DNA from 3 places in the Paenibacillus sp. AR247 genome. Region 1 is predicted to be linked to each of the others. Evidence: riboswitches for the same ligand, from Rfam matches in the RefSeq annotation. Region 1 holds a riboswitch; each other region holds the start of a gene.
The links. Region 1 has a riboswitch for cyclic di-AMP ahead of CPT76_RS34045 (hypothetical protein). Riboswitches for the same ligand answer to the same signal wherever they lie in the genome.
Positions count from the first base shown of each region.

Region 2: linked by a shared signal. The riboswitch ahead of CPT76_RS06215 (3D domain-containing protein) and the one ahead of CPT76_RS34045 (hypothetical protein) in region 1 are both predicted to bind cyclic di-AMP.
Region 3: linked by a shared signal. The riboswitch ahead of CPT76_RS25670 (C40 family peptidase) and the one ahead of CPT76_RS34045 (hypothetical protein) in region 1 are both predicted to bind cyclic di-AMP.

Region 1 is NZ_PCZT01000025.1:250,422-261,140, reverse strand. It holds gene CPT76_RS34090 (amidase family protein) at 1-1,384, opposite strand, end outside; gene CPT76_RS34085 (AraC family transcriptional regulator) at 1,614-2,453, opposite strand; gene CPT76_RS34080 (MFS transporter) at 2,752-3,969, opposite strand; gene CPT76_RS34075 (MarR family winged helix-turn-helix transcriptional regulator) at 3,979-4,362, opposite strand; gene CPT76_RS34070 (PAS domain-containing protein) at 4,565-5,182, opposite strand; gene CPT76_RS34065 (helix-turn-helix domain-containing protein) at 5,431-5,787, shown strand; gene CPT76_RS34060 (urease accessory protein UreF) at 5,877-6,536, opposite strand; tRNA gene CPT76_RS34055 (tRNA-Leu) at 6,788-6,870, shown strand; gene CPT76_RS34050 (glutathione peroxidase) at 6,943-7,437, opposite strand; cyclic di-AMP (ydaO/yuaA leader) riboswitch at 7,748-7,958, shown strand; cyclic di-AMP (ydaO/yuaA leader) riboswitch at 8,080-8,252, shown strand; gene CPT76_RS34045 (hypothetical protein) at 8,390-8,779, shown strand; gene kdpF (K(+)-transporting ATPase subunit F) at 8,921-8,998, shown strand; gene kdpA (potassium-transporting ATPase subunit KdpA) at 9,068-10,719, shown strand, end outside.
Region 2 is NZ_PCZT01000006.1:264,990-274,799, reverse strand. It holds partial or broken gene CPT76_RS06230 (PspA/IM30 family protein) at 1-370, opposite strand, end outside; gene CPT76_RS06225 (NADH:flavin oxidoreductase/NADH oxidase) at 616-1,638, opposite strand; gene CPT76_RS41250 (polysaccharide deacetylase family protein) at 1,910-2,398, shown strand; gene CPT76_RS41245 (polysaccharide deacetylase family protein) at 2,373-2,753, shown strand; gene CPT76_RS06215 (3D domain-containing protein) at 2,827-3,486, opposite strand; cyclic di-AMP (ydaO/yuaA leader) riboswitch at 3,490-3,642, opposite strand; gene CPT76_RS06210 (amino acid ABC transporter ATP-binding protein) at 3,881-4,603, opposite strand; gene CPT76_RS06205 (ABC transporter permease subunit) at 4,590-5,066, opposite strand; gene CPT76_RS06200 (transporter substrate-binding domain-containing protein) at 5,236-6,045, opposite strand; partial or broken gene CPT76_RS06195 (alpha-glycosidase) at 6,513-8,259, shown strand; gene glgA (glycogen synthase GlgA) at 8,368-9,798, opposite strand.
Region 3 is NZ_PCZT01000017.1:31,352-42,070, reverse strand. It holds gene rluF (23S rRNA pseudouridine(2604) synthase RluF) at 1-458, shown strand, start outside; gene motB (flagellar motor protein MotB) at 590-1,405, opposite strand; gene motA (flagellar motor stator protein MotA) at 1,389-2,189, opposite strand; gene CPT76_RS25690 (hypothetical protein) at 2,535-2,828, shown strand; gene CPT76_RS25685 (4a-hydroxytetrahydrobiopterin dehydratase) at 3,015-3,320, shown strand; gene CPT76_RS25680 (c-type cytochrome) at 3,277-3,675, opposite strand; gene CPT76_RS25675 (GNAT family N-acetyltransferase) at 3,841-4,329, opposite strand; gene CPT76_RS25670 (C40 family peptidase) at 4,551-5,042, opposite strand; cyclic di-AMP (ydaO/yuaA leader) riboswitch at 5,046-5,185, opposite strand; gene CPT76_RS25665 (C40 family peptidase) at 5,563-6,030, opposite strand; cyclic di-AMP (ydaO/yuaA leader) riboswitch at 6,035-6,172, opposite strand; gene CPT76_RS25660 (hypothetical protein) at 6,495-7,133, opposite strand; partial or broken gene CPT76_RS25655 (M1 family metallopeptidase) at 7,144-9,132, opposite strand; gene CPT76_RS25650 (YwhD family protein) at 9,285-9,794, shown strand; gene CPT76_RS25645 (DNA-3-methyladenine glycosylase) at 9,925-10,590, opposite strand.

The DNA.
Region 1 (10,719 bases):
TCATCTCTTCGATGGCCTGGGACACGACTGCGTTGACCTGGGCGTCGTCTCCGAATACTTCGCGGACGATGCCGATCCGTGCTCCTTTGAGGCCGTCCTTATCGAGATAATCCGTATAATCCTTCGGCACGAAACCGACGCTCTTCGCGGTGGCGATGTCTTTCGGGTCATAACCGGCCGTCGCGTTCAATATGAATGCGGCGTCTTCCACGGTACGGGCGATCGGGCCGCCGGTATCCTGCGTCAGGGCAAGCGGAGCGATGCCGTAGCGGCTCGACAAGCCGACCGTTGGACGAATGCCGACCAGGCTGTTGAACGAGGAAGGAATCCGGATCGATCCTCCGGTGTCGGTACCCATGCCTACCGCGGCCAGATTCGCGGCTACCGCGGCTGCGGTTCCGCCGCTGGATCCACCGGGCACGCGGGTCGGGTCATAAGGATTCAGCGTCTGCCCACCCAATGAGCTGACGGTTGTATAGCCAAAGGCGAACTCATGCAGGTTAGCTTTGCCGATAATAATTGCCCCGGCATCGCGCAGCTCCTTGACTTGTGTGGCATCCTCCGGAGGGATGACATCCTTTAAGCCGATATTCCCGGAAGAGGTCGGCATGTCGGAAGTGTTGTAGTTGTCTTTGACGATCACCGGAATCCCGTGCAGCGGGCTGCGTTCCCCTTTGGCTGCGCGTTCGGCGTCCAGCTGCTTCGCCGTTTCCAGCGCTTTATCGTTCAAGGTGATGATGCTGTTCAGCTTCGGGCCCTGGTCATCGTACTTCGCGATCCGGTCCAAATACTGCTGGACAAGTTCCTCTGAGGTCAGCCGGCCGGTTTCCATCGCCTTTTGCATCTCCGCAATGGTCTCTTCCGTCAGCTTGAACGGCTGCAAATATTGATACAGGCGGTAGATGATCGTGGCGGCTTCCCGGTGCGTCAGCGGCTTGCCGTATCCGAAAGCTTGGGAGGAGCTGCCCTGCATCAGGCCGGCGGTATAGACATTGGCGATGGCTTTGTTGTAAGGGCTGCCTCCGGCAATGTCTTGGTAGCCTGCGGAAGCGGCGTAAGGGACATGGATGACGGAATCCAGCAGTACGGCGGCCTTTTCGCGTGTCAAAGCACCGCTAATATTGGAACCGGTTGGGCTTACCGTCGTCCCGGCTTCTTCTGCAGCGAGTTTCATCGCTTCGGCAAACTCTGCGGCGTTAATCGGTTTGCTGCTGGCGGTGAGGGAGGTCAGAGATTTGGGCATCCAGCTCTGGGACAGCGCATCGGCCGTCTCACCGCTTAGAGCTACTGCGGAAGCGGCTGGTGAGGCAAAGGCCAGCGTCGGGGTCAGCGATAAAGCGGAAACGATTAAAACCGTGAATAGATTGCTCTTAAAACTCTTCAAGTCGTTCTCCTCCAATACAGCGTTATGTATTCTGACTTTTTGGCGGAAGGAAGGCATCGTTTGAAATTTCCGCGGGGGAAACTTCGCAGGATGGAGGACGAACCCGCAGAAACTGGGGATAAACGAATGCCTTCACTCCGTCATTGGAGTCTATTATATTGAAGAAGAGTTAACATGAATTGTATAAAACGGAAGTCGTGTCAGGAAAGTTTACGCAAAAATAACTAGATTACGATTTCCGCAAGAGCTGCACCATCCAGCGGGTTGGGCATTCGCTGCTGAATTTTTTGAACTCGTGGATAAAGTGGGCCTGGTCGTAATAGCCGTACTCTGAAATAATGTCGTTAAAAGCCGCCCGCGACGGATGCAGCAGTCTGCCCACGGCCGATTGATACCGGATGATTTGGCAGAACAGCTTGGGAGAGAGGCCAATGTATGACTCGAACAGGGAGCGAAAACTCCGTGTTGAACAGTCCATGGCTGTAGAGAGCTCGGTTATGCTGATATTGCCGCAGGACTGAAAAATAAGCCGGATGGCCTGATAAAAGTGCGATGGTACAGAAGCGGCAGTGCATGGCCCGGAATGAAGCAGCTTACGGAGGCCGCTGTTGAAACTGGATATTCTGCGATGGAAAGAGGTGTCTTCCTGCTGTATTTGCTGTATGGCGGCGGCTGGAAAGGATAAGGCGCGATCCAGCGGCGTGGATCGGTCCGCCAATTCTTTTAGCGGAATTTTAAAAGCAGGAGCGAGGGGGACGGGAAGCAGCCGGACACCGAAGTATAACGTGCCTGGACGAAACGGCACCTCCCGGCGGCAAAGAACGCTGCCGAGAAGCAAGGAATCGGCAGGGGAGCCTCCGACCGGGAACAACATATCGACATGTCCCCCAGGCAGCACGGGGCAGCGTCCAGAGTGGCCGCATGGGACCGAGAATTGGTAGAACAGAACAGGCAGCGGAGTGTCTGGTAATAAGTCGCAATACTCTGTGTAATCGGTAAAATGCTTGGCAAAGCCCGGCTGAACGGGCATAAACGTCTCGAAGGCAGTGGATGCGGCCGGCATGTTCATCGTAATCTCTCCCCCGGAATTGGAATAGGAATATGGCTTATGGTAGATAATATGACTATTTTACTCCTCGATTGATAGATTTGAAAGTATATTTAACATTTTAAGTTATAAAACATGACATTAATTTATGTGGTAATTTTCATTAATGCATTGGGAGAGCCTTTAGAGGAACCCAGGGGAACGACAGGGAGTAGAGTGATCTGTGGGCTGGGGGTATATGGCTGTGATTGTAAAAGAAATAAAAAGCACCCTTCTGCCAGGTGCAGAAAGGTGCTGAATCGATCAAGCCCAAGGGGCTTTATACGGTTGTGGACGTTCCGGTATCGCGGTTTGGCATGTTGTTGTTCTTGGCCCGTTTGGCAAGATAGAATGCGTATACCATGACGAACAGGACGAGGAACAAGGATGCGTAACGGTACATTGCCCCGTAAGTCGAGTATTGGGCGATCTGGCCCAAAATCATGGCTCCAACGGCGATGCCAAGGTCCAGCGAGTTGAAATACATACTGTTGGCGAGTCCCTGCTTTTGCGGAGGAACCTGCTGCAGCATCCAGGATTGAAGGGTCGGCTGAACCGTGCCGAATCCGAGGCCGTAGCACAGAGCGGCCAAGGCTAAAAATCCGGTGGTATGGGCATAAGACAGCAGCCATAGCCCTCCAATGAGCAGCACCGCCGACGGAATGAGCAGGGCGATATGCCCCTTGCGGTCGTAAATTTTGCCCGATATGGGCCGAATCAGCACGACGGCGGCCGCATTGAACAGAAAGAACAGCGATGCGTTCGCGAGGCTGGCCTCTTTTCCGAACAAATTAATAAAACTGAGCAGTCCGCCATAGGTAATGGACATCAGCAGGTTCATCAGGCTGGGCAGAAGGAGCGCTTTCGGAAAGCCCTGCTTCTGGGGAACCGCCGTAAATTCTTTTGGAATGGCCGGGGCGACCGGTTTTACCTTTTTGGTCAGCGGAATGACCAGCGGGAAGATCAGGGTAATAACGATTAGCGTAGCATATACCAGCGTGTCGAACCCTTTGTTCTCCAGAAGCGCCGTCCCGATGACAGGTCCAAGCGAAAGGGCGATGCTTGTCGACAGTCCGAAATAGCCCATTCCCTCGCCCAGCCTGCGGACCGGTATAATACCGGATGCCATCGTAGGCAGCGTCGTGCTGCCCATGCCGAAGCCAACGCCGAACACGATCCGCATCAGCAGCAGCAGCGCCATCGTGCCGCTCCACAGGTAACCGAAGGTGGCGAGCAGCGCTAAGGCAAGGCCGATATATAAGATTTGATTACGGATGCCTTTCTCCAAAGCCTTGGCGGAATACAGGCGCGCCGCGATCGCAGCCAGCGAGAACAGGGTCGTAAACATGCTGACCATGAAGGCGCTGGCGTGAAAATGTTCTTTTACATAGCCGGACAGAGGGGATACGATCATTTGCAAATTTAAAAATAACAGCAGGTTGCACAGCGTAAGCATAATAAACTCACGTGTCCACAGTTTCTCTCGGGTGTCGTTCATAGGTGACTCCTACTCCATTAAAATTCGGTCTATATTTTTATTGATTTGATCCATGATGCGGTTCAGTGACTCCAATTGCTCGTCCGTAATGCCGGCGATCAGCTCGTCATTGAGCTTCAGCTCCATCGGGATCGTTTCTTTCATCAGCTCCTGCACGGCTGGCGTGGCGTAGATTAAATAAGCCCGGCGGTCAGCCGGATCCGGCTTGCGCTGAATCAGTTCTTTCTTGTCCAGCACATCGAGAATGCGGGTGATGGAGGGCTGGTCTTTGCCGGAGCGAAGCGCGAGTTCCTTCTGGTTAATGCCTTCCTGGAGGTGAACCTGGTACAGTACGGACCATTGCTCGGGTGTGATGCCGTAAGGCTTAAGCAGGCCTGCAAAAATAGAAGACATTCTGCGGGACATATTTCCGTATCGGAAACCGATCGTTTGGGACGAAGATGAGAAGCGGGTCAGGGAAAACACTCCTTCAAAATATAATTGTCATAACAATTATATGGATATGAACAAAGAACGTCAACGAAAAAAAGCTGCGGTGCGTTGACGATGATTTTGAAGAAGTGTTTTGTTGGGGAAGAGACTGGAGGTGGTGCAGCTACTGATGAGTAGGCGTGTCCAATATGGACGAGTACTTGGGATACAGCCGGCGTATGCAGTCCGGGCAAATATCGTGCGTGAATTCGGTGTGGGCATGCTTTTGCAAAAAACTCTCGATGGAATTCCATAAGTCATCGTCATCGCGAATTCGTTTGCAGACAGCGCAGATGGGCAGCAATCCGCGTAGAGTGCGGATCTGGGATAAGGCGGTCATCAAGTCGTTCTCGAGCTGTTTGCTTCGGCTGATATCCGACAGGCAGACGATCATTCCCCGGGGTTCCTCCCTGGCGCCGTTCCGGAGCGGGAATGCCTCGATTTGAAACCAGCGGGAGGGCTGGATGCAGCTCGATCGGAATTCGTTCCTGTAGTATGTAGAAATACCCTGCAAAACCGCCTGGAGTCTGTCCAGGTCTTGTTCGTCTTCTCCCGAAAGGGCGTCGGCGATTTGCATGAAATTAATACCAACCCAGTTAAAGGATTGGGGGACGCCTTCGTCATATGCGCTTTGAATCCAGGCGTGGTTCACTGAAATGATAACTCCTCCGGCATCCACGACGGCAATACACTGCCTCATGGCATGGATCAATTCATGATAAGAAATGTCGAGTGTGTGCAAAAGCGGTCGCTCCCTGTCTTGGTATTGGTCATAAGCGGGCCCGAATCGCGTTGGAAAGGTAAGGTCAGATATGAAGTGAATGATTGCAGGGCGGTTGGATTAGAAAAGGGACTAATGATACAATAAGAGCCATAGGTATGGAAATTCCTAATATAAAGAATACTATACACGTTTTTGCGTCATATTGCAAGCATAAAAATTACTTAAATGCGTCGTTTTTTTGCGACATGACTGGAAGGCGGTTTTTTATGCAATCCATTTACGGACGTATTGAGGCATTGATTAAGCAGAAGGGGATGACCAAAAAGTCGTTTTGCGAGCAGCTTAATATCAGCACGGGGAATTTCGGAGATTGGAAAAGGGGGAAGTCCACCCCGAGCACCAATAAATTGATCGAAATTTCGAGCTTTTTCGGCGTCAGCCTTGACTGGCTGATTCTGGGTAAGGAACCGGGGCCGTATATGGTGAAAGAGCAGCAGGATCCTTATTTGTGGGAAAACGGAAGGCAGTTAAATGAAATGCCGCTATCCGATCACGAGAAGGAGTTTATCAAGGAGTACATCAAGTTTGTGGAATACCGGAAGAACCAGTCCCGCGATCAGTAAGATGAAGGTCAAGTACATACATGGGAACAGAAAAGGCACTTCGCTGCGGCAGGGCAGAGCGGAGTGCCTTTGTGGTGTTGGTAAAGGGTTCACGAGGCGATATGGGAGTCGTTCTCCTGGATGTTGACAAGGTCTGTGGGCAGGGAGTCTTTCTCCGCTGTCCATGCGCGCTCCATTTCAGCCGTCCATTTGCCGGCCAACGCTTTGGCGTCGTGAGGCGGAATGCTTAGCGAGCGGGCAGCGAGCTGGATGCATGTGCAGACCGCAGATTGCATATAGCCATAAACGGTGTGGTCGCGGCTGGACCCGAGCTGATAGTTGACATAGGCATGCGCCGTGGCCAGGCAGACGGGAGACAGCTCCTTCTGCGCGAGTTCGTCAAGAACCTTCAGATTGAGCCAGGGGTACAGAGCCTGGGCCAGTTTCAAAAGTCTTCTGCCCCGTTGGCGCACCGCTTCATCATTTTCATGTGCAGCGATTCTTCCGAGGATGTACCGGTCAATTCGGGCGATCTGACGGATATCCCGTTGGTCGGCAGCTGCGTAAATCGCCAGAATGGCCGCGCCGTCTTGGCGGACCAAGCGATTCGTCATCGGATGAAGGATGAACCCTTCCAGCTCTTCCTGGCTCTGGATGCGCCCTTCTGCAATTCGGGTTTGGAGGTCAAACACATGGCTGAAGCCTCCAACCGACAAGTCGTTATCCAGCGTTTGCACGTAATCGAGCAGTTTGGTGCTTTTGTCGTTCAACACGGTCACCTCCAGATTATCTTATGACAATAAATATGACGTGAATTGCAGATTGGAATCATCGAACACTATTATTTGTAAGTTAATATTACATAAATATAATGATTTGTCAATGTTAGAGCGACTTATTCACTGTATTAGGTGGTTTTAATGTTATATAATATTACACAAATGATGTTCTAATTCATTTCCCTTTACAATTCGGATGATTTTGTGTATAATAAAAAGTTCGCTAAATGAACTTTGGATATGCGGTAGTGGTGGAATGGCAGACACGCTATCTTGAGGGGGTAGTGGGCGTACGCCCGTGGAGGTTCGAGTCCTCTCTACCGCATCTATGAACACAGAAAGAAGCTTCCTTGGAGAAATCCAGGGAAGCTTTTTTGCTTTGTGGCATGTTGTGTCACTATTCGCTTTTTCCGGATGCAAGCAGCTTGCGGATGTCGTTTTCGATTTTGTCGGGTGTCGTTTTGGGCGCGTAACGCTTGATGACCCTGCCCTTGGAATCGACCAGGAACTTGGTAAAGTTCCACTTGACCGCTTTTGATCCGAGCACACCTGGCGCTTCCCTGGTCAGGTATTGAAACAGTGGATGGGCGTTGCTGCCCTTGACGTCGATCTTCTCAAACATCGGGAACGTGACCCCGTAATTCATCTGGCAGAATTCGCCGATCTCCTCGCTGGTACCTGGCTCCTGATTGGCAAACTGGTTGCTCGGAAAACCGAGAATTTGAAAATGATGGTCGCGGAACTCGTCGTACAGCTCCTGCAGCCCGCGAAACTGCGGCGTAAATCCGCATTTGCTGGCCGTGTTCACGATCAGCAGCACGTCACCTTCATATTCCTTTAACGATACCTCTTTGCCGCGCAGCGTGTTCACTTGAAAATCGTAGACGCTCACTGCCATCCTCCTCCTTTTGTGCTGCTATGAATCATCATCCAGCCGAAGCATTTACCAAGCGCACAATTTAATTTTAAACGATTGAACTGTAATGTCAATGCGGATATTCCTGCGAGCCAGTGTCCCTGAATGACCTGGTTTTCATAAATGCGCCAAATCGGGAGCATGGAAGAGGTAGAAGTCAAAAAGCCAAAATGTAAGCGCTAATAAGGTCCTGAATGTTCCAAAATTCGCGGTTCATGATTTTTAGACTGCCTTTACAGCTTGGAAGGAGCGGGTGTATGATTCAGAGCGTATTCAATACAGTTTCCATTACTAATCGCTGAGTTTCCGCAAAAAAGCGCGGAAATCGGGGGAACCAAACGCGTGCCATGGAGCAGCGAACCGGTGTGAGAGTCGGGGGGCTGCAGCCAGCCGCAGGGGTGAATCCCGGCTACGGATGCCATGGATCCGGCCGGGTAGAGCGACTCTCACCGCTCGAATCCGTCAGCTAACCTCGTAAGCGCCGTTTGAGAGAGGAATGATGAAACTTGCGACCCGAATAAACCTTCGGATCACAGGGGGATCAGCTGGCCTCTGTGTTTTTTTACCCTTTTTTAGCTTACTGGAACAAAAGAGAGCATTCATCACAATCAAATACACTTATCAATAACGCTTAATTTCGGCCGGAAACGGCCGGGAGCGGGGGAACCACAGCGGCCGCCTGGAACGGAAGCCGCCGGGGTGAATCTTTCCGGTACGATAAGTACCGGAAGGTAGGGCGACTCTCACGCCCGAATCCGACAGCTAACCTCGTCAGCGTAACGGGAGAGGCAGCACTTGTCGTGCGCATGTTGAATATAGGACGATCCTATTTATATTCGTCCACATTCAAGAAGCCGCGGGAAAGGTCCTTCTTTCCCTGCGGCTTCTTTTGCGTATTCGCGGCTGCCGCACAGGAGGAGCCTTTGAAATGGACAACGTCGTCATTGTGACCGCGCCGAACGAGGCGGGACGCAATTTTATCAAGCTGCTGATGTATTGGAAGAGGCCCTTTGCCGTTCTGACCAACAGTGCCCGGGAGGAACGCCTCTTGAGAAAAATGGGGGTGCAGCGGATCATCCGGCTGAATACGAATCACGCGGAGGATTGGGTGGTTCCCGAAATAGAGGTCGGCAAAATCTTTCTGTTTGAAAGCAGCCTCAACCTGACCTGCCGCTATTTGCAAATCTGCCGTCCCTGGACGTCGGAACCGGTATATGTCATTACGCAGAGGGGCAGCTCACCCGGCATTTACCGGGGGCTTGGTGCAGATCACATCATTTATACCTTAAACGGCGAAGTCGGATTTTTACTAAAATAAAGATGATTCTAACCATGTAAAGGAGAGACCGGAAACGATGATGGATGTATATATGATACTTGCACTCGCTGCCACTTATGGCGTGTTCTTGTTATTTCTTCATTGGTGCGGCCGAGTGGTGGAAGAAGGGGGCAAAGACCAATGATTGTCGTTGGAGCATTCGCCGTGCTTGTCTTTATCTATTTGGTTTACGCCTTGATCCATCCGGAAAAATTTTGACCGGTATTTTAAATCTGTAAGCCTCAAGGGGCCAAAGCAGAACATGCTCGTAAGAGGGGGAAGCCAACCTTGGATATTTTGCAAATTTGTATCGTGATTTTTGTGCTCCTGCTGCTCGTGAAGCCGGTAGGCACTTACGTATATCATATGTTCTCCAATGAACCGAATCGGACGGACCGGATCTTTGGCGGCGTGGAAAGAGTTCTATACCGGATCATCGGGCTGAAGCAGCTGGGCAGCATGAATTGGAAAAAGTACGCCCTCAGCATGATCGCAACAAATATCTTTCTGGTAGCGATCAGCTATATATTGCTCCGAACGATGGGCGCCCTGCCGGGCAACCCGAGCGGCATCGGCAATATGGAGGCGAGCCTGTCCTTCAACACGGTCATCAGCTTTATGACGAACACGAACCTCCAGCATTACAGTGGAGAGAGCGGCATGTCTTATTTTGGCCAAATGATCGTCATCACGATGATGATGTTTACCTCGGCAGCCTCGGGCCTGGCTATCGCGATTGCTTTTATGCGCGGCATCACCCGCAGGGGTGAGGGGCTCGGGAACTTCTTCGAGGACTTTATCAAGGCGCATGTCCGCCTGTTCGTGCCGCTCGCCCTCATCGTGACCCTGGTGCTGGTCGGGCTCAAAGTGCCGCAGACGCTGGAGCCGATGCGGGCCGTGCAAACGCTGGGAGGCGGCGTGCAGCAGATTCCGCTGGGTCCTGTAGCCTCGCTGGAATCGATCAAGCACCTCGGAACGAACGGGGGAGGTTTCTTCGGCGTCAACTCGGCCCATCCGTTCGAGAACCCGAGCCCGCTGACCAACGTGATCGAAATTCTCAGCATGTGGACGATTTCAGCGTCGCTGCCTTACACGTTCGGACGGTTCGCCCGGAACAAGAAGCAGGGCTGGATGATTTTCAGCGTCATGATGACGCTGTTCGTAGCGTTCCTGTGCCTGACGTATTTCGCGGAAAAAGCCGGCAACCCGCTGATCAACCAATTGGGAATCAACAGCTCGGCCGGCAGCATGGAAGGCAAGGAGGTGCGCTTTGGTATCGCGCAGTCCGCGTTGTTCACGACGGTCACCACCGCCGCAACGACGGGGTCGGTCAACAACATGCATGATACGCTGACGCCTCTGGGGGGACTTGCGCCTCTGGCCGAAATGATGCTGAACGTCGTGTTCGGCGGCAAGGGGGTCGGTTTCGTCAATATGATCATGTATGCGATCCTTGGCGTATTTATCTGCGGCCTGATGGTTGGCCGGACGCCGGAATTTCTGGGGCGGAAGATCGAAGCCCGGGAGATGAAGCTGATCGCGGTGGCGATTCTGATGCATCCCTTCATTATTCTTGCGCCGACGGCGATTTCGTTTATGACGCACCTGGGAACCGACACCTTCTCCAATCCTTCGTATCACAGCTTGAGCCAGTCGCTCTATGAGTTCACCTCCTCGGCGGCGAATAACGGCTCCGGGTTCGAGGGATTGGCGGACAATACCGTATTCTGGAACGTCAGCACCGGTCTGGTGATGCTCCTCGGGCGATATATTTCGATTATCGCGCTGCTCGCCGTTGCAGGTTCGCTGGCGGTGAAGCAGAAGGTCGCCGAGACTCAGGGCACCTTCCGGACCGACAACAAGCTGTTCGCCGGCATTTTGACCGGAACCGTGCTGCTGATCGGGGCGCTGACGTTCCTTCCGGTTCTCGTTTTGGGGCC
Region 2 (9,810 bases), on a different contig from region 1:
CCTCAAGCTTGGCACGGAGATTGTCGGCCGAAGCCTTGTTCTGGTCGTAGCTTGCTTTGTATTCGTTCATTTTCTGCTCAGCCGATTTTTTCTCTTCCAGCGCACGGCGGGCCAGCTCAACGTTCTGTGCCTGGGCTGCGGTGTGTGCCTGCTGGGTACGCTTCTCAACGAGCGCCTGCTGCTCTTCGTACAGCTGCTTGAATTTTTTCTCGATGGCGATTTGAGCGGCTACAGCCTTCTCCGCGTCTTCCAAATCTTCGGTCATATCGCGGATATATTGGTCCGTCATCTTGATCGGGTCTTCTGCCTTATCGATAATCGCATTAATATTGGACATTGTTAAATCGCGCAGTCTTTTGAAAATAGCCATGGTTTCTTGTTCCTCCTGAAAGGTTAATGTGTTCTTCTTGATACTCTTTTACGCAGCAGTTTTAGGACCGTTTCAAAAATCGCCAAAATTTTTTTTGGGTTTGTTCATCTTCCATAATATAGCAGCAATGAGCCTTCATTCAAGGCTATGTTTACCGTTTAAAAAAACGCGGGAGCCGATCCAACCGATCTGACTCCAGCGTTTTGTTGTGAATGCTTGATTAGCTTCATTTCCGCAATGCCTCGTTAAAAAGCGCGCAAATACTGTTTCGGGATTTTCTGTTCTCCGTTCAGCTCTTGAGCCGCATGGAGCGCCCAGTAAGGATCCTTCAGCATGCCTCTGCCGACTGCGACCAGATCCGCCTTTCCTTCCAGCACCACCTGCTGCGCTTCCTCGTAATTTTCCAAGCGGCCGACAGCGATTACCGGCACATCCAGCTTTGCCTTCATTTGCTCCGCCAATTCCACCTGGTACCCCGAGCCGGCCTTCGGTCCGCCGTTCGATCCGATATGACCTTCACCGCCGGAGGAAATATGAAATACGTCCACGCCCGCATCCCGGTATCGTTGGCAGATTTCCGCGCAGTAATCGACGTCATAACCGCCGTCCACGTACTCCTTGGCTGACACTCTCATCAGAACAGGCATGTCTTCAGGGACCGCCTTCTTGACGGCTTTAACGACTTCTTCTCCGAACAAAGCCAGGTCTTTTCCATACGCATCGTCTCTTCGGTTGGTCAGCGGAGAATGGAACTGATGGATTAAATAGCCGTGAGCGCCGTGTATCTCCACCGTATCAAAGCCGGCCTCCACCGCGCGCCGGGCCGCTTCCCCATAGGCGGTAACCAGACTCTGGACCTCTTCGGTGGACAAAGCTCTCGGAATTTTATATTTCTCGTCAAAACGGATGGCCGATGGAGCTACAGGCGGGTTCGCGTCTTCCGCCTTGCGGCCGGCATGGCCCAACTGGATGCCGATCCTTGCGCCATGGGCGTGCACTTCGTCGACGATTTTGCGGTAAGCAGGGATCTGCCCGTCATCCCATATTCCCGTATCCCGGTTCGTAATCCGTCCGTCGGGATGAACCCCCGTCATCTCTACGATAATCAATCCGGCTCCGCCGACTGCGCGGGATACATAATGGACATAATGCCAATTGTTAGGGATCCCGTCCTCAGCCTGTACCGAATATTGGCACATCGGAGGCATAACAATCCGGTTTTTCAGAGATAATCCTTTAAGTACATAAGGTGTAAATAGATCTGCCATTGCTTCGTGTCTCCTTTATGTTGTATGTGATTAAGCCTATATGACAACAGGGTTATATGATTGCAGCGCCGCCGCTCATTGTCCATACCTCGCGGTTACGGCCAACGTGCAGCGACCGTAATCCATCAGTTCTATTATACACGCTTTGCAGAACGATATGAAAATGTAGCCCAGCATCTGATTTAAAGCAACATAATTGCATCAACTTATGGACATAACAAGGATAATCATGTTTTCGCTGTTTGTCCGCGGTGGAAAGGAGTCGAGACGGATGAAAAAGAAGCTGTTATGCACATTGCTGTCTTCCCTGCTGATTTTGTTGTTGATCTGTCCTTGGCAGTCCGGGTGGCCGGCAGCCGCCGCTCAAGGCGGTGAACCCCCGAAACATCCGTCAGGTTCCGAACCTGCACGGGAAACCAGCAGCCGGGAGGCGAAAGAAAAGCGGAAGGAACAGCAGATCCTTACGCTCGGCCAGCTGATCAAAAAATATCCCGAAACGTTTAAAATTCACGGTCCGCGCGTCAAAGAGGTGGCCCTAACCTTTGATGACGTGCCGGATCCCAGGTTTACTCCTCAGATCCTGGATGTGCTCAAAGCCCATCATATTAAAGCCACCTTTTTTGTGATGGGCAGCCGGGCGAAGAAGCATCCCGAGCTGGTCGAGCGCATCGTCCGTGAAGGACATGTGATCGGAAACCACTCCTATAATCATCCCCGTGTTTCACAAATTGGAGATGGACGAATATGTAGCCGAGATTAAGCGGACGGAGAACACGCTTTACGGCATCGTCGGCTATAAGCCCAAGCTGATCAGGCCGCCTTATGGAGACATCACGGAACGCCAACTGCGCTGGGCCAAGCAGCAGGGCTACAAAATTGTAAACTGGAACGTCGATTCGCTGGATTGGAAAGGAATCGGCAAGGAAGCGGTCAAGCGCAACGTGCTGTCCACCGTTGGGCAAGGCTCGATCATTCTTCAGCATGCGGGAGGCGGAACCACGTCCAATCTCAGCGGTACGATCGATGCCCTTCCGGACATCATTCGAACATTGAAAAATAAAGGTTATTCGTTCGTCACGCTGCCGAGGTTACTTCACGTTCCAAAAGACAAGTAACGCGCTGAGCGTACAAAAAAAACCGGCTTTCGTACAAAAGCCGGTTTTTCCGTGTTGTTATGAATAGCTTGAACTATTTAATGAAATACAGCTCAACGTCCTGGAACCCGAAGGCACTGACGCTTTCCGGGCTGCCCGGTACGAAAATGTCGATGCGTTTCCCCTTAATCGCGCTCCCGGTATCCTTAGCTGTCGCTACGAAGGCTTTCTTCGGAAGGCCCGGGAAGCTGTGACCGGTAACGAGCACTTTCGTTCCCAATGGAATAACGGACGGGTCAACCGCGATCGTGCCCAGCTTCAGCGGGTTGCCGAAGTAGTCCACTGCGCCCCACTTGCCGTTTTCGCTAGCTGCGGAAGAATATGCCGTAGCTCGGACGTCCAGCGTTTTGGAGTAATCGAAGGTTTTACCCCATGCTTCCACGACTTTGTCATCGCCGTTGACGTTCAGGGAAGCAGCCGTGATGATGGAGCCGCTGTCCTCTGCGGCAAATGCCTTGGCTGTGCTTGCTCCGGGAACGTTTAATTTCAGGCCCGGATAAATATTGGTTGCTTGTACATTCGGATTTGCATTCATCAGTTGATTCAAATTAACGCTATATTGTTTAGATAGTGTATAGAAGGTGTCTCCATCCTTCGCTACATGGACCGAGTCCGCAAACGTGGGTACCGTCTGTACCGCCAGAGAAATGCCGATGATGGCTGCAAGTGTCTTGATTCCTTTAAATCTTTTCATGGTTCCTCCTTAAGTCGTGATGCCTGCGAAGTTAGCTGTCGGATTCGGATTGAGGAGACAACCCTACGCCCTGTTGGTGCGATTCACCCCAAGCGTACTATGTACACAAATTACATCCCCCGCACTTTACCTTAAAAGTTTCGGCTCAACAAATATATCACAATTTTGTAACCTGTGCGCATGAAAATGTTACCAATACAAAAGCCTCGAAATATCAGGCTTTATATAGAGTTGTTAGCTGACTTAATCAAGGGAGCAACGGCTCAATCCCTTTCAAAAAAGTTACAACATCTTCATTCATTTTAACGATTTATTCATGAAAAGGTACAAAAAAAGCCCTGGATGAGTAATATTCTCGTCCAGGGCTTTATCATTTGTAGATGCAGGCTCTTTGTCAAAGGACCTTGCTCAGAAAATCTTTCGTGCGGCTGTTTTGCGGGTTACCGAACACTTCTGCAGGCGTCCCCTGCTCGACAATTTGTCCGCCGTCCATAAAGACGATCCGGTCGCCGACTTCCCGGGCAAATCCCATTTCATGGGTTACGATGACCATCGTCATGCCGCCCTCTGCGAGCTTCTTCATGACCTCCAGCACTTCGCCGACCATTTCCGGGTCCAGCGCCGAAGTCGGCTCGTCAAAGAGCATGACGTGGGGCTGCATGGCCAGCGCCCGCGCGATGGCGATCCGCTGCTTCTGCCCGCCTGACAGCTGGGACGGATACGCATCCTTCTTGTCGGATAATCCGACCGTGCGCAGCAGGTCAAGGGCAATCCGTTCCGCCTCGGCCGGCGGCTGCTTTTTCACCTTAACCGGCGCCAGCATGAGGTTCTGCAGCACCGATTTATGCGGGAACAGGTTGAAATGCTGGAACACCATGCCCATTTTTTCGCGTGTGGCATTGATGTTGTGGCGTTTGTCCGTAATTGGCTCACCTTCAAACGTGATCTGTCCCCCTGTAGGCGTTTCGAGCAGATTCAAACAGCGGAGAAAGGTACTTTTTCCCGAGCCGCTGGGGCCGATCACGACGACGACCTCGCCTTTGGCGATGTCGATGTCGATCCCTTTCAGAATCTCCAGCTTGCCGAACGATTTGCGCAAATCTTTAACGCTGATCATCTGTATTCAGCCTCCTTTCAAATGCCCCCAGCAGCTTGGACAAGGTAAACGTCATAATGAAGTAGATGGCTGCAATGACCAGCAGCGGACTGAGGTAATCATACGTAATCCCTTGGATAGCCCCCGACTGGTACATCAAGTCGGTGACGCCGATAAACGATACGATGGATGATTCCTTGATAATCGTAATAAACTCGTTACCGATGGCCGGCAGCACGCTTTTGAAGGCCACGAGGCCGTAGTGAATAATAAACAGCTGAACAACCATCGGGGTACCGCGGAGAACTTCCACCCACACCGAACCGATCATCTTCGGCAGCCAAAAGCGGGACATCCGCATCAAGGATATAATAATGCCCAGCACGAAGCCGCATATGACGCCGATGGCCGCCAGGAGCAGTGTATACTGGATACCTGTCGCAAAATACGTCCGGTAATCCCAAAAAACGGAGAACATATTCATAAAGACCCAAGAACCTCCTTTGTCATCATACCTGCCTGTCCCATCCTTTCCCTGTATACAACAGATCGGGACATATTTGAAACAAGGTACCCATCATTGAACAGAAAAAATAGCGAATTCGCTTCGCTATTTTATCCGATGTATAAAATGAGAGCAGACAGCTTAACCTCTATTTCTGTGCAGCCAAATCGCTCGCTTCGGCAACGTACTGCTCAATCTTGTTTTCGGATTTCAGACGGTCCAGCGTTTTGTTGATTTGGTTCACGAGCTCAGTGTTACCTTTTTTGATCCCGATCGCGTAGCCGTCTTCCTTATAATCAGGAACCGCATCCGCAATTACCAGACCTTTGACGTTCTTGATGTATGCTTCGGCAACCGGCTTCTCCATGATGGAGGCATCCACGCGGCTCGAATTCAGCTGCAGTACGATGTCGGAAATTTTGCCCAGACCGGTGATCTTCGCGCCCGGAATCGTCTTGGCGATGTCCTCCTGGATCGAACCCTTCTGAATGCCGAGCGAAGCTCCTTCCAGAGCTTTCATCGTGCTGTATTTGTCTTTGTCAGCCTCTCTGACGACAACGGCCTGCTCCGCCTTATAGTAGTTGTTCGAAAAATCGATTTGTTTCTTGCGTTCTTCGTTTGGTGTAAGGCCCGAAATGACAAAATCTACGCGGCCGGTGGACAGCTCGCCGAGAAGCGCATCAAAGCTCATATCCTTGACTTCAAGCTGCGCCCCCATGTCTTTGGCGATTTCCTTGGCGATTTCGATATCGAAGCCGACGATTTGGTCCTTGCCGTTCACCATTTTATGAAATTCGTACGGCGGGAAGTCCGCGCTTGTTCCAAGCACGATTGTCTTGCCGCTGGCCGGCTTTTCGCCCGCTGCCGTGCCGCCCTCAGTCGAAGGTTTGCTTCCGCATCCGGCAAGCAGGGAGCCTGCCAGCAGAATGCATGCCGTTAGAATACCCCATTTTTTCATATCTATCTCTCCTGTCCATTTCAATGATACTTATTGTTGTTCAAAGGCATGATCCGTATCCGGCCCAGCCCGAAAAACCACGGTTCTAATCATACAATAAAAATGCATGATTATGCAATGACATTTTCATACAGTGGTCAATACATTTCAAAATAGCCAAGATAAGGCGGATTACAGCTTTTTAATTCCATTTATTCCTAGTTCTTTTGTTTCTTTTAGTCACTCCCCCTCTTTTTCGGAATAAATATGTATTTACCGTTTCAAAGCCCGTCTCCTTCCTCATATGGATGCATAAATCCCTTCAAAAACCTGCACCCTTTGAAAGAAAAGCTTCTTATGATGTAATTACACGCAATGGGGACTCCTACGCAAAAAGTTCACCGAAACGTCAGATTAAGGCGGCAGCCATGGTTCATCATTCCGGGAATGAGGTATTAAATAGCTAGATATTTAGTGGAGGTGTAGTCATGCTGCTGGAAGCTTTATACCATGTCCCCCGGGACAAATGGGCCTATGCATACGATCCGAAGACGATACATCTGCGTGTCCGCACCAAACGAAATGACGTGGATACGGTAGTTGCGATGACCGGAGACAAATACGACTGGGATTCGACCTATTTTGAAATTACGATGGAAAAAGCCGCGACCGACGATATGTTCGATTATTGGGAAGCTGCCGTGCTGCCTAAATACAAGCGTCTTAGCTATGCGTTCCGGATCACTTCCGGCAAAGAAACGATTTACATGCTCGACAACGGGCTGTACCGAAATTGTCCGGCGCCGACGGGCGGCTATTACGAATTTTCTTACATACATGAGATCGACGTGTTTAAGGTGCCGGATTGGGCAAAGGATGCAATTTTTTACCAAATTATGCCCGAACGTTTTGCGAACGGGGATCCAAGCAATGATCCGAAAGGCACACAGCCTTGGGGAGGACAGCCGACAACGGACAATTTCTTCGGCGGTGACCTGCAGGGCGTCCTGGATCACCTGGACGACCTACTCGATCTTGGCATTAATGCGATATATTTCACACCTTTGTTCACGTCGCCGTCGAACCATAAATACGACATCGTCGATTATAGGCAGGTTGATCCGCATTTTGGGGATAACGAGCTGCTCAAGCAGGTCGTGGAAGCCTGTCACAGCAAAGGGATCCGCGTCATGCTCGATGCCGTGTTCAACCACTGCAGCGAACAGTTTCCACCGTTCCAGGACGTCCTGAAGCATGGGGAAAAGTCCAAATATGCCGATTGGTTTCATATCAACCAGTTTCCGGCACGGGTTGAGAACGGGATCGCCACGTATGACACGTTCGGCTTCTTCGGCAATATGCCGAAGTTCAACACGGCCAATCCCGAGGTGAAGCAGTATTTGCTGGACGTTGCCGAGTACTGGATCAAGGAAATCAAGCTGGACGGCTGGAGGCTGGACGTGGCGAACGAGGTCGACCACCATTTTTGGCGGGACTTCCGCATGGTCGTCAAAAACGCCAATCCGGACGCATATATCGTCGGGGAAGTGTGGAGCGATTCCCTGGCCTGGCTGGTCGGAGATCAGTTCGACTCTGTCATGAACTACCCTTTTGCCGACAAGGTGCTGGAGTTTTTCAACGGAGGCATGGACGGACTGACGTTCGCCAACAAAATGGGCACCATCCTAATGCGCTATCCGCAGCAGACGAACGAAGTGGTGTTCAACATGCTGTGCAGCCATGACACACCCCGCCTCTTGACACGTGTCGGGCACGATAAGCGCCGGATGAAGCTGGCGGTCGTCTTCCTGTTCACGTTCATGGGGACGCCATGCATCTTCTACGGCGACGAGGTGGGCCTCACCGGAGGCGGCGATCCGGACTGCCGTAAATGCATGGAGTGGGATCCGAAGAAGCAGGACCGCGAGCTGTACGATTTTTACAAGCTGCTCATCGGTCTTCGCAAAAAAACAAGCGCTCCGCGAAGGCCGCTTCCGCTTTTTGAAGGCGGAACCGGGCAATCCCAACATTATTTACGAGCGCATGGACAGCCGGGTTCATTTCACCATCTGGATGAACAACACTGACAAGCCGCAAGTGCTGTCCCACCCGATGGTTACGAACGACTGGAAGGACGCCTTATCGGGCGACAAGGTGCCTACCCAGAACGGAACGATGAATGTCAGTCTGGACCCTTACGGGTACCGGATTTTGTACCGAAATCTAACCAAATAAATCGGTTTCTTCATAACGAAAAGCCTGAATTCCGGAAGGCTTTTTCCAAATGGATTCTTAGCCGCTGTGGGTATTACCACGGAGCCGGCCTGGACCAGCTCCGTTTGCTCAAACGGTGACGCGTTCATAAATGTCCATATATTCCTTGGCGGACATGTTCCAGCTGTAATCCCCGGCAAAGGCGTTCTTCACGATTTTGCTCCAATGCTCCGGCTGCTGGTAAAACGCTGCCGCGCGGTGGATCGTATGCATCATGTCGTGGGCGTTGAACGCCGTGAAGCTGAAACCGTTGCCCTCGCCCGTAAACTCGTTGTAAGACTGCACGGTGTCGTTCAGCCCCCCGGTCTCGCGAACGATCGGGATGCTGCCGTACCGCAGCGCCAGCAGCTGGCTGATGCCGCATGGCTCGAACTTCGACGGCATGAGGAACATGTCGCTGCCTGCATATATTTTGCGTGACAGGGCGTCGCTGAACGTAATCTGCGCCGACATGTTGTCGGGATGACGCCCTGCCGCTTCGCGGAACCAATGCTCGTAGGCGGAGTCGCCCGTGCCGAGCAAGACGAACTGGAAGTCGTCGTGATCCAGCATTTCGTCCAGCACCCGCGTCACGAGGTCCAGCCCCTTGGACTCCACCAGCCGGGTTACCATTGCAATCAGTGGCACGTCCGGCTTAACCGGCAAGCCGAGCTCCTGCTGAAGCCCCGCTTTGTTTTCCCTCTTTTTCGCCAGGTTCGACCGGTATTTTACGTAGAGGCTCGCATCGTTAGCTGGATTGTAGCTCTTCGTGTCTACTCCGTTCACGATCCCGCTCAACCGGTCACCGAGCGAATACAGCAGCCCTTCCAACCCATATCCGTAGTGGGCCGTCTGAATCTCCCTGGCGTAGGTCGGACTCACCGTCGTCACGTGATCGGCGTAGACGATCCCGCCTTTCATAAAGTTGACGTTTCCGTAAAACTCAAGGCCTTCTGGCGTAAAATATTGGTGCCCCAGCTCCAGCAGTTCGCTAAGTACCTCGTAAGGATAAATTCCCTGGTACAGCAAATTATGTATCGTAAACACGGTACGGATGTGCTGGTAGTACTCGTTATGGCGGTAGTGTGCCTGCAGCAAAACCGGAATAAGCGCCGTATGCCAGTCATGGCAGTGGAGCACGTCCGGCTCGGAACCGATCAGCGGAAGCACTTCAAGCACGGCCCGGTTGAAAAAGGCGAAGCGTTCGCCGTCGTCCATGTATCCGTACACGCTGTCCCGTCCGAAATAGTATTCGTTATCGAGAAAATATACCGGAATGCCGTCGTACACGAGCTTTTCGATGCCGCAGTATTGATTTCTCCAGCCGACCGGCACTTTTATTTCCGTGAGATGCTGCATTTCATCCCTAAATTGCTGTGGTATCCCTTTATGTTTGGGCAAAATGACCTGCACATCCGCGCCGCTTCGCTTGAGCGCTTTGGGCAGGGCGCCGATTACATCGGCAAGTCCCCCTGTTTTAATAAACGGTGTCGATTCCGCTGCTGCAAATATGACTTTCATCTCTCCTGCCTC
Region 3 (10,719 bases), on a different contig from region 1:
TTGTGGACTTCGTGGGCCACTCGGAGCGGATTTTTCCGATCGGCCGGCTGGACAAAGATTCCGAGGGGCTCATCCTTCTGACGAGTGACGGCGACATCGTCAATAAAATACTGCGGGCCGAAGGCAAGCATGAGAAGGAGTACATCGTCACGGTGGACAAGCCGGTTACGCCGTCCTTTTTAACAGGCATGGCCAGCGGGGTGAAGATTTTGGGTGAAATGACCCTTCCCTGCAAGGTGACGCGGATCTCGGAGCGGGTGTTCAAGATTATTCTGACCGAGGGAAAAAACCGGCAGATCCGCCGGATGTGCAGCGCCTTCGGCTATGAAGTGCGCCGACTGCAGCGGATTCGGATTATGAATATCCACCTGGGATCCCTGGGCAAAGGGAAATGGCGCGATTTAACGCCGCAGGAAAAGGAAGAGCTTGGACAGCTGCTGAATTACCGCCTAGGGTAGAGAGGGGCCAGGCCTGATACAGGGTGAGGGCTTCAACCTATTAGCCCATTCCCTGAGACATGTGCCGTCTACTATCAAAAAGGCTGCTCCCTTTATCCAAAGGGAACAGCCTGTCCATTAGTTACGCTATGCTATTTTTTATTCGTGGTTACTGGGATTTGCTCGCTGATATTCTGGTACTTCCGGATGATGGATACCTCGACGCGGCGGTTTTTAGCGCGGCCGGCTGCGGTATCGTTGGAAGCCACGGGCCGGAACTCGCCGAAGGCGGTGGAGGTGAACTTGGCCGGGTCGAGCTGCTTGTTGGTGAGCAGAATCTTCAGGAAGTTCAGCGCCCGGTTGGAGCTCAGGTCCCAATTGGACGCGTACTCGCTGTTCGAGATCGGCATATTGTCCGTATGGCCGGACACGACGACGTCATACGTCGGGAACTGCTGCAGCATACTGCTGATGGCGAGCGCCAGCTGGCGTGACTCAGGCTTCACCTGAGCGCTGCCTGAAGCAAACAGGGCGTTGTCGCTGATCGTGATCGTAAGCTGCGATTGGTTCAGTTTGGTATCCAGCTGGTTCGTCAGGCCGTTCGTTTTGATATATTGATCCAACTGCTGCTTCAGCTTCTCCAGGTCTTCCTGTTCCTGCTTGGCCAGCTGGGCTTTCTGTTTCTTGTCATTGTTATTCGTGACGATGCTCTCTTGGGAGTCTTTTTTGCCTTGGTCCATATTTTTATCCATCGGCAAATTCGACCTGAAGTTGAGCACGCCGTTTCCGGTGCTGAGGGCATTGTTGAAGGCCTGGCTCATTTCCTCGAATTTCTTGGCGTCCGTGGCGCTCATGGAATAGAGCACGATAAACAGGGCCAGCAGCAGTGTCAGCAGGTCGGCATAGGGAAGAAGCCAGGATTCGTCGGCATGCTCCTCATGCGGTTCATGTCTAGTCTTCTTGGCCACCTGAACCATCCTCCTTCTCATTCATTTGAGCGCGCTCGGAAGGGGTTAAGAAGACGGAGAGCTTCTGGCTGATCGCAATGGTGGATACGCCGGATTGAATCGACAGCAGTCCTTCCACCATCATGAGCTTGAGCTCCACTTCTTTTTTGGACAGGCGTTTCAGCTTATTGGCGATCGGGTGCCACAGGACATAACCGGTAAAAATACCGAGCAGCGTCGCAATAAAGGCCGCGCCAATCGCGTGGGCCAGCTCGGCCATATTCTCCATCTTGGTCAGGGCGGCGATCAGGCCGACGACGGCACCAAGCACCCCGAGGGAAGGAGCATACATACCGGCCTGGGAGAAGAGCAGGGCACCTGCACGGTGACGCTCTTCCGTCGCCGCAATATCTTCCATCAAGACGTCGCGGACGAACTCCTGGTCGTTACCGTCGATAATCATGCGCATACCGTTGCGCAGGAAGGCGTCGTCGATTTCTTCGACCTTGGTCTCCAGAGCGAGGAGGCCTTCCCGGCGGGTGATGGAGGCCCACTCCATGAACAGGGTGATGAGCTCTTGACGCTGCATGAGTTTTTGTTTGACGAAGGTCATTTTTAACAGCTTTGGGAACTTTTTGACCTCAGACATCGGAAAGCCGATAAACAGCGTAGCGGCGGTTCCGGCGAGAATAATGACATAAGCGGCGGGCGTCAGCAGGCTGACGATCGGGGCGCCCTTCAGCACCATGCCGACTAGGACTGCAACCACACCGAGTATCAGGCCAACAATCGTTGAAATTTCCATTGCACACCTCATCCATGAGAAATAGAATTGAATCCTTTCGGAATCGACCGCGTTTACATCCTTGCAACATGGTCGCTTTCACAAAAAACGGTTTATATTATTTATCGACACCATTCTCTTTTTTTTTAAGGGATATTTTCCGGTATAATGAAATGACAAGGTTCATCTGTCCTACAAAATCAAGTCCGAGCAGCATACCGTGAAGGGAATAATCACAGCACAAACGGGTGACGAATGGCCCACTTGAGACCCTGACACAGGGGCGCATGGAGCAGGGCATTCACCATTCACAATAATCGCTTATAGATCGTATGAGTAACTAAACTTCGATATGGAGGGAATGGCATGGGTGTTAAGCATGGTCGTGACTATGACGGCATATTGACCGATTTGACGGCAGCTGTCGGGGAAATTCCGGACAGTTATTTATTTTTTGAAATGGCGGAGCAGGATTGGATGCAGCTGGGCATCGAAGAGAAGCGTGAGGTGCATGAGGCGCTGGCGGAGGATTTGTTCTATGCGCTGGGAGCCGAACCTGTCATCACCGTTGGAAGCGGTATCGTGATGTATGACAAGGACCATCACCGGATCAACCTCTTGATCGGCGACGAGGAGCTGACCGTAGTCTCACTGATATAGTCCCTGGGGCCGGATGGATTTTTTAAACCCGTCCATGGTAAGATATTATTCGTATGTACTCTCCTTGGAGAAGCATGATTACATTCAGGGATGAATACAATGGGTAAAGGTTTTTCGCCCGAGCATACATTAATGACACATCCTGGTGAACCTCGGGGATGTTAGGTTTCAGGGAGGAACGGAAGAATGGTATATACGCAAGAAGAAGTAGAAACGCATTTGTCTAAGCTGGAAGGCTGGGAGCTTGAAGAGGGCCGCTGGATCGTGCGCAAATACGTTTTCTCCAATTTCATGAAGGGCATTTCCTTTGTGGATGAGGTTGCGGCCATTTCAGAGGCTTTTGGCCACCACCCCTTTATTACGATTGATTATAAAAATGTGACGCTGCGTTTGACTTCATGGGATGAAGGCGGGATTACGTCCCTGGATGTCAAGGAGGCTCACCAATTTAACGAACTGTTTGAAAAAATGCGTTCCGGCGAAAAAAGGTAACGAGAATAATGCAGCAAATAAAAACACGCTCGATCTCTTCAGCTTTCAACTTGTCTTTAAAGGATGGCATGCCGCCTTTACCTTTAGTGATAATGGTGTAAATCTCTTCAGCGGACAGTTGGCTTCCGATCTTTTGAAGGTTCGGGCCTACGGCACCCTGAAGCTGATCCCCGTGACAGCTAATGCAGCCCTGTGCTTTAATCGTAGATTCGGCCGCTGCGGCGTCCATCGTAACTTCCGGCATGGTCGGCTTCTCTTCTTCCGCCACCTGCTCTTTGCCTGGAAGCGTAAACATGAGCACAATTGCCATAACCACTGCGATCGTTAATACACCGCTCATGATCCATTTTTGCATCCGTTTTCGTCCTTTCTATGTAAACTGTCATTCTTCATTCCTTCATTATAACGGAACAAGCCATCACATCAAATAGTTTGTGTCAAAAAAGCAAACGAATCCAAACTTGGGGCCACCAAAAATACACAAATTTGTACCATTTTTATGATGATGGAATTTTCAAAGTTAGATCCCTTCATAGACCATACAGTGAAACAGCTGTTCACCTTCAGGGGTCAGCTTGGGGTAGGTATCAGCGATAACAAACCCCGACTTCCCGTAAGCCCGGATGGCCCGCTTATTCCATGTGTGCACTTCAAGGTCGATTTCGTCCCCAGGCCGTTTTTCCCGGGCTGCGCCGACCACAGCCTGCATAAAGCTCTTACCCAGCCCCTGGCCGCATAAATCAGGCCGCATGCCAACACCAAGCCGGGTCACGCCTGCCAAGGGAAAGAACTGCGCGAACCCGCACAAGGTATGTTCAGCATCCAGGACGGACACATACTGGCTTTGCCTCACCTCAGGATCACCAAATTCGACGCCAAGCGCCTCCATCTGATCCCACGGCAGCCAGCCGTATAAATCGTATGGAGGTTCGTACGCCCAACCGCAGACGGTCTCAGCATGCTCCCGGGTCATGGGAACGATCATGAAGCTCTCATGTTGGAGGTTCATGTGCAGATCTCCCTTCCAGACCTCCCTGTAGGATTTGAACATTAGAGAAAAAATATTCCGGATTGCCGCAGATATCTGTTTAATTCCGGAATATAGGGGTAAATGAGGAGTAGCGGGCGGGAATGGAAGGGTTACCCATTTCTGTCCGCAAAAAATCCCGCAAAAGGAGATTTCGGCAAAAATCTCATTCTACGGGATCTCGTACCCTTGCTTTACCTGCATTACTGGACGTCATCTACGTCCTCGGAATCGACGGCGGCGGTTTTGTATTTATCCGTACTCATGATTCGTTTGGCGCCAACGTAGCGGTTGACGTAGTAGCTGTCGCTCAGAGAGCTGATGATCACACCGCGAGAAGTGGAGGCATGTGCGAATTTTCCGTCGCCGACGTAAATTCCGACATGGGATACTCCGGCTCCCGATGTATTAAAGAATACCAAGTCGCCTGCTCTCAGATCACTGCGGGATACGGCCGAACCCATGCTGAACTGGGATCCAGACTGATGGGGCAGATCGATGCCCAATTGATCAAATACGTACATTGTAAATCCCGAGCAGTCAAATCCGCTTGTTGTGGTTCCGCCCGTTCTGTACTTGGTTCCGATCGCACTGTCGATCACTTTATCCATCTTGGAATCCGCGAAAGCGCTTCCTGTGCCGACCGTGAGCACGATGGCGAAACTTATGACTGCTGCTGCAAGTTTCTTCTTCAAGTAAAATACCCCTTCCGGCGCCTGCGAGGTTAGCTTAAGGATTCGGTAGAAGGCCCCCTATGATCCCTCTGAAGCAAGATCAATTCACCCATAACTGGTTCCCCCGCTTTCCTTAGTGTGAGGAAATTCGGCATGAACTTTTTACACTATGTATAATTCCCTGTTACTTCTTATTCGTTCGCAACTTTGTGTCAGGTAAAGATTACAAAGTTGTTACTATCGCTGGGACTATTGTAACAAAGGAATCGGACTTTGGCAATTGTTTCTAACAGAAAAAGAAGATTTGTAGGAAAAATTATAGGAAATGATGTTTATTTGTTGGACGAGTGGGTAAAAGAAATGACAAGGGTGGAAAAAACAGGAGAAAATCGTGGACTTACTCGTTTAAAAAATTTTTTTGAAATGCTGTTACCTTTTCGGTGGTTCGTACGTCTAATAAGTAACAACAAACCCGCGGGGCGATTTCGGCAAAAATCAGCGGCGCGGGTTGTTCTGGATATGCATTGTTTTCGAGAGATAATCAATTGTAAACCGCAGCTTGGTATTTGGCCGTACTCATGACCCGTTTGGCGCCAACGTAGCGGTTGGCGTAGTAGCTTTGGCTCAGTTTGCTAATGGTAACGCCTTTCGAAGAGGACGCGTGCGCGAATTTTCCGTTGCCGATGTAAATGCCGACATGGGAAACGCCTGCGCCTAGGGTGTTAAAGAAAACAAGGTCTCCTGCTCTCAGCTGGCTTTTGGAAACAGCGGTACCTGTTTTATATTGCGCAGCCGATACACGCGGGAGGGTTAACCCCAGCTTTTGGTACACGTAACGGGTAAAACCGGAGCAATCGAAGCCGTTCGTAGTTGTTCCGCCGGTTTTGTAAGAAACGCCGATCGTGTTGTTAACGATGTGATTCAGAGATGAATCCGCAAATACGCTGCCGGTGCCCATGGAGAACGCAAGTGTAAGGCCCAGCGCTGCGGCTGCCAACTTCTTCTTCAAAAAAATAAACCCCTTCCAATGCCTGCGAGGTTAGCTTAAGGATTCGGTAGAAGGTCCCCTATGATCCCTCTGTAGCGAGATCAATTCACCCAAAATTGGATCCCCCGCTTCCTGGTGCCCGGGAATTCGGCTCGTGATGATTGCACCGGAAATGGACATGCTGACAAGTTACCTATAATCGTACATACCAATCAAATGAACGGACAAATGATGAAATCAGTTACAGCAAAGTCAAAATCGTTACAGCAAAGATTACAAAGTTGTTACTAAGTTCGTACTCGGATTATTTTAACAGAGGATTTATACTTTGGCAAATGGTTAACAATCATTTTACAACAAAAACCCCGCCTCTTTTCAACAGAAAGAGACGGGGTTCTTCTTTTATCAGCGGATTAAAGTGATGACAAAATTTTAACTATTCCGAAATATTTTTTTTCGTACGGTTCATTTGCTGATGCCACAAATCATATTGGGAGGAGCGCGCTTCGCAGGCAGATCCAGAGCGAGGAGAACATGCTGGTTCCACCGGTTTTGCCAAACTGCATGAACAGAATCATCTGATGGACGATGTAGCAGTACAGAAGCCAGACTGCAATGTACGGGATGCAGTGAAGCAGCTGGGCATGGTTTTGGATCGCGCTGAGCAGGATTGGATACATCTTCGGGATCATCCAGTATAACGGAGCGGCGATAAGCACCCATTCGATCAGGTGAAAAAGAAACACCGTTTTGCCGTGCAGCTTCATGCCCTGGAAGAAAAACAGTCCGCGTTCCCCCTGATGCTCCCGGTGCAGGCCATAGAAGATGCCCGCGTGGATAAAAGGGGTCAGCAGCATGCGGAGGGCGACCATCCCCAACAGAACCCACAGGTAGGTATGCACGGTGCTGCTTTGGGTTAAGCTCATTTGTCCCTCCACATAATAGAGGACTTGGCTGAGTTCGGTCGGCGGGGGATCGGGATACCGCATCAGCAGCGGCACGACCGCCGAATCGATCAGACGGTACAGGAAGTAGCCCCAGAGCAGCTGGTACAGGAACATGATGATCATGACATAAAATTGGTCTTTGACGCTTTTCCAACCGTTAACAATATAGGATTTCACTGCTCTCACCTCACCAGGACAGACTTCCAAGCAGGGTTTCAATCAGCTTGGTAATGCTTACGTTCCAGCGGAGGAGCACTTTATGATCCATGTCCGCCTTCAGGTAGTTGTTCACATGTTTGTTTTCCAGCACGATCGTATAGCCGGGATCGATCATGGCCCAGGCCAGCGGGGAGCTGTATGTCAGCTTGAACTGGGTGCTGGCGTTCTTTACGTCCCAAACCTTTTTGATCTGATGCCCGTCCGTAAACGTGAACAGAATCGGCACCTGCGGCAGATCGCCGCCCTTTTTGCTGACCTTCACCATAGAATCATACCGGGGCTGCGCCGAATCTTTATCCTTGCGCACCGTAATTTCGTCGACCGAAAAATCCGCCATCTGGCTGCCGTATACATATTGATCGAAGAAGGTTTGCCACGACTTGCTGGTTACCTGCTCGACCACCTTTTGAAAATCAGCCGTGGCAGGATGTTCGAAACGGTATTTCTTCGCATAGGTGGACATGATTTTCTTCATGGTCTGGGCGCCGGTCAGCGTCTCCATTTCTTTCAGGACCATCTTGCCGCGGTAATACACGTTCAGTGCATATTGATTCTGCGACGTATATTTCCAGGCGTCCTGGGTCAGCGGCGCAGGTGAAGCGATGAGCGAGGACTGAATCGGCAGATTGGGGATGACGCCGTATTCCTGCTCCATCAGCTTATCCTCAGCATAGGAGGTGAAGCCTTCGTCCAGCCAGGCCTCCTCGAACTCGTTGCTGGCGATCATGCCGTAGAAGTACTGATGGCCGATTTCATGGATGACGGTCCGCTCGAGGTCGTAACCCGGGGAGTCGTCCTTGGCCCCGAAGGCCGTAAATCAGCGTTGGATACTCCATGCCGCCTGCCCCGTTGCCTGCTTCGGGCGGAACGACGATAGATAGAGTGGAATACGGATACTTCCCGTACCATTTGCTGAAATATTTAAGCGCGGCCTTGGCGGCGTAGAAGTAGCGCTCTTTCAAATCCTTGTGGGCGGGATCGAGATACAGCTTGATCCGGACCCCGGGCACCTCCGCTGAAGAGAACGGCTCCTCGGCGACGATAAAGTCGGGGGATGCGGCCCAGGCAAAATCATGTACGTCGTCGGCGTAGAACTGATAGATCTTCTCGCCGTTCTTGATCTGTGAGTTCTGTACCGGGAAACCGGTTGCGGCCACCGTGTAGTTCTTCGGTACGTGAATGCGGACGCTGTAAATGCCGAAATCGGAGTAGAATTCCGAATTTCCGTGGTACTGGTGCAGGTCCCAGCCCTCGCTCGTCCGGCCTCGCGTTCCCACGGGCTCGTAGACGGCGATTTTGGGGAACCACTGCCCGGCCATGACAAAGTTACCGGCGGTCCCCATTCGGGCGAAGATTTTGGGCAGTTGGACTTCGAATTGCATGGACAGCGTGATGCTTTCACCTGGTTTCACCGGCCGCGGAAGACGCACCTTCATCAAGGTCTTGTCCTTCGTATTGCCGTCATCCGGCTGCACGTATTGAATCCGGTGCATCAGCGACAGACCGTCGGCAGTCTTCATCGCAGTCAGTGTCATGGACCCAAAGCCGTCGGCAGGCATCGTGTCATTGCGCAGCTTCCCGCCTGATTCCTTCATAAACGTCGTATCCATGGAAGCGAAGGCGTTCGGATAGAGGTGAAAATACAGCTCGTTTACCGTTTTTTGCCGGGATGAGTCCAGGTCAGGGTCTGGGTTCCTTTAATTACCCGGCTGTCCGGATCAAGGGTCGTATCGATGTGATATTCCACCACCCGCTTGCTGAGCACCTCCGCGGTCGGCTGCTGGACGCTCTCCATCGGTGACGGAGGCTTGTAAGCCGCTGGAGGCTTGGCCTGATCCGGAGCGTAGGAAGGCATGGACTCGGGCGAATCCTTAAAGACGAACCACAGTGTTCCCGTAATCAGGAGTACAAGAACGAGAAAGGATAAAAAGACGAGTTTGGCGCGTGCTGGGGCCATATACGAATACCTCCCGTTGACAAGCATCTACAGCATGTATATGTTGGCTTTCCAGCGATTATTAGTTAAAATAAAATTAAGTTGGACGGGTATCCACAAATCGCGGAGGCGCAGCGCAGCGTTTCTGTTTTCAAATAGGAGGAACATCGGAAATGGACAACAAGGAACAGGTAGGCAAGAAGCCCATCGCACTGAATATCGTCAGCGGCAAGAGCAAGCACAAGATGGGTTTTGGGGCAGGCTCTATCGATCTGAACAACATTTCTCCGGTCATTATCGACCGCGGCGAAGCCGTCATCGATATCGGAGCAATGCACGCCAAGAGCAAGCCGGAGCGCCGCATTCGCTTTACGCCGAACCGGGAGGAAGTCCCGAACGGACGCCAGGTGTGGATCGTATGGGTCGCGGTGGACCGGAACGAGGATGGACAATTCTACGGCGGTGCCACGGCCAGTGAGATGTGGATCGATGAAGAAGAGAGACGGGGCTGGAAAATCCTTGCCGATCACGTGAACCGGATGGATGCCGCGCTGAAGCGGAAATTTATGCTGGACGAATTGGGATCTGAGGAAAAGACGCTGCTGAAGAACCTGCTGGTGTCGCATAATGAGCAGTGGTGGGAAGCTTCGCCGGATGAGCTGAAGAAGGCGCTGGAGGTATAGCGTAAATCGCGGGCTCTTCTCGTTATAAGAACAAAGGACCTGTTCCTGCTGACGGATGTATCGATCCGTGGGCAGGGCAGGTCCTTTTTTGCATGGCATGAAGGGACAGGGTCTCGTGTACAGTACGGAATTAACCCCTTAGCGAAAAAGGCAGCGGCTCAGGGGCTTTGACCGACACGTACGGATGGCCGTCGATATAAAACCGCCACGGCTTGAGGGCGTACTCCTCCGCGTAATCAATATTGATCCGTGGAGACTGGATGATCGGGAGCTCATCAGCCCGGTCGCCGGACTCAAGCCGCAGCGGGCTGTCCGCATGACCGAGCGCGCAGCCGTTCAGGCTGCGGTCGATCCGCAGCGCGCGGCACAGCTTGCCGGGGCCGTTGCACAAGTTGGCGGCTTTGCCGGAGACGCTGCCCCGGTACCGGCGCATCAGCTCGGCGTCATGCCCGCTCAGCGGCTCCACCGCCCGGATGAGCACGGCCTGCGGTTCGTCCGCATCGCCGACGACAACGTTGACGCAGTGGTACATGCCGTAGATCAAATACACGTAGGCCAAGCCCCCGGCGGCAAACATCGTCTCGGTCCGGGCGGTGCGCCGGTTGCCGTAGGCATGGCTCCCTTTGTCTTCGGCGCCGCCGTAGCTCTCGGTCTCCACGATCCGGCAGCGGATTTCTCCGTCTTCGGTCTCCCGGACCAGCGTCTGGCCGAGCAGGCGGGGCGCGGCTTCCAGCGCGGTCATGGCGAGAAGCGAGGGGGAGATCAGCTGGCCGCCCTCGTTACCCCGGTTCATCATCAGGATCACCTCTTCGGGTTAGTTCATTCTATATATATAACCGGAATTCAGCGCGAAAGGCAAAAGGTAACCCTGCAAAGCATGGCTTGAATCCTTGGTCCGGTGTATCGGGCTCCCTGGGAGAGGGGG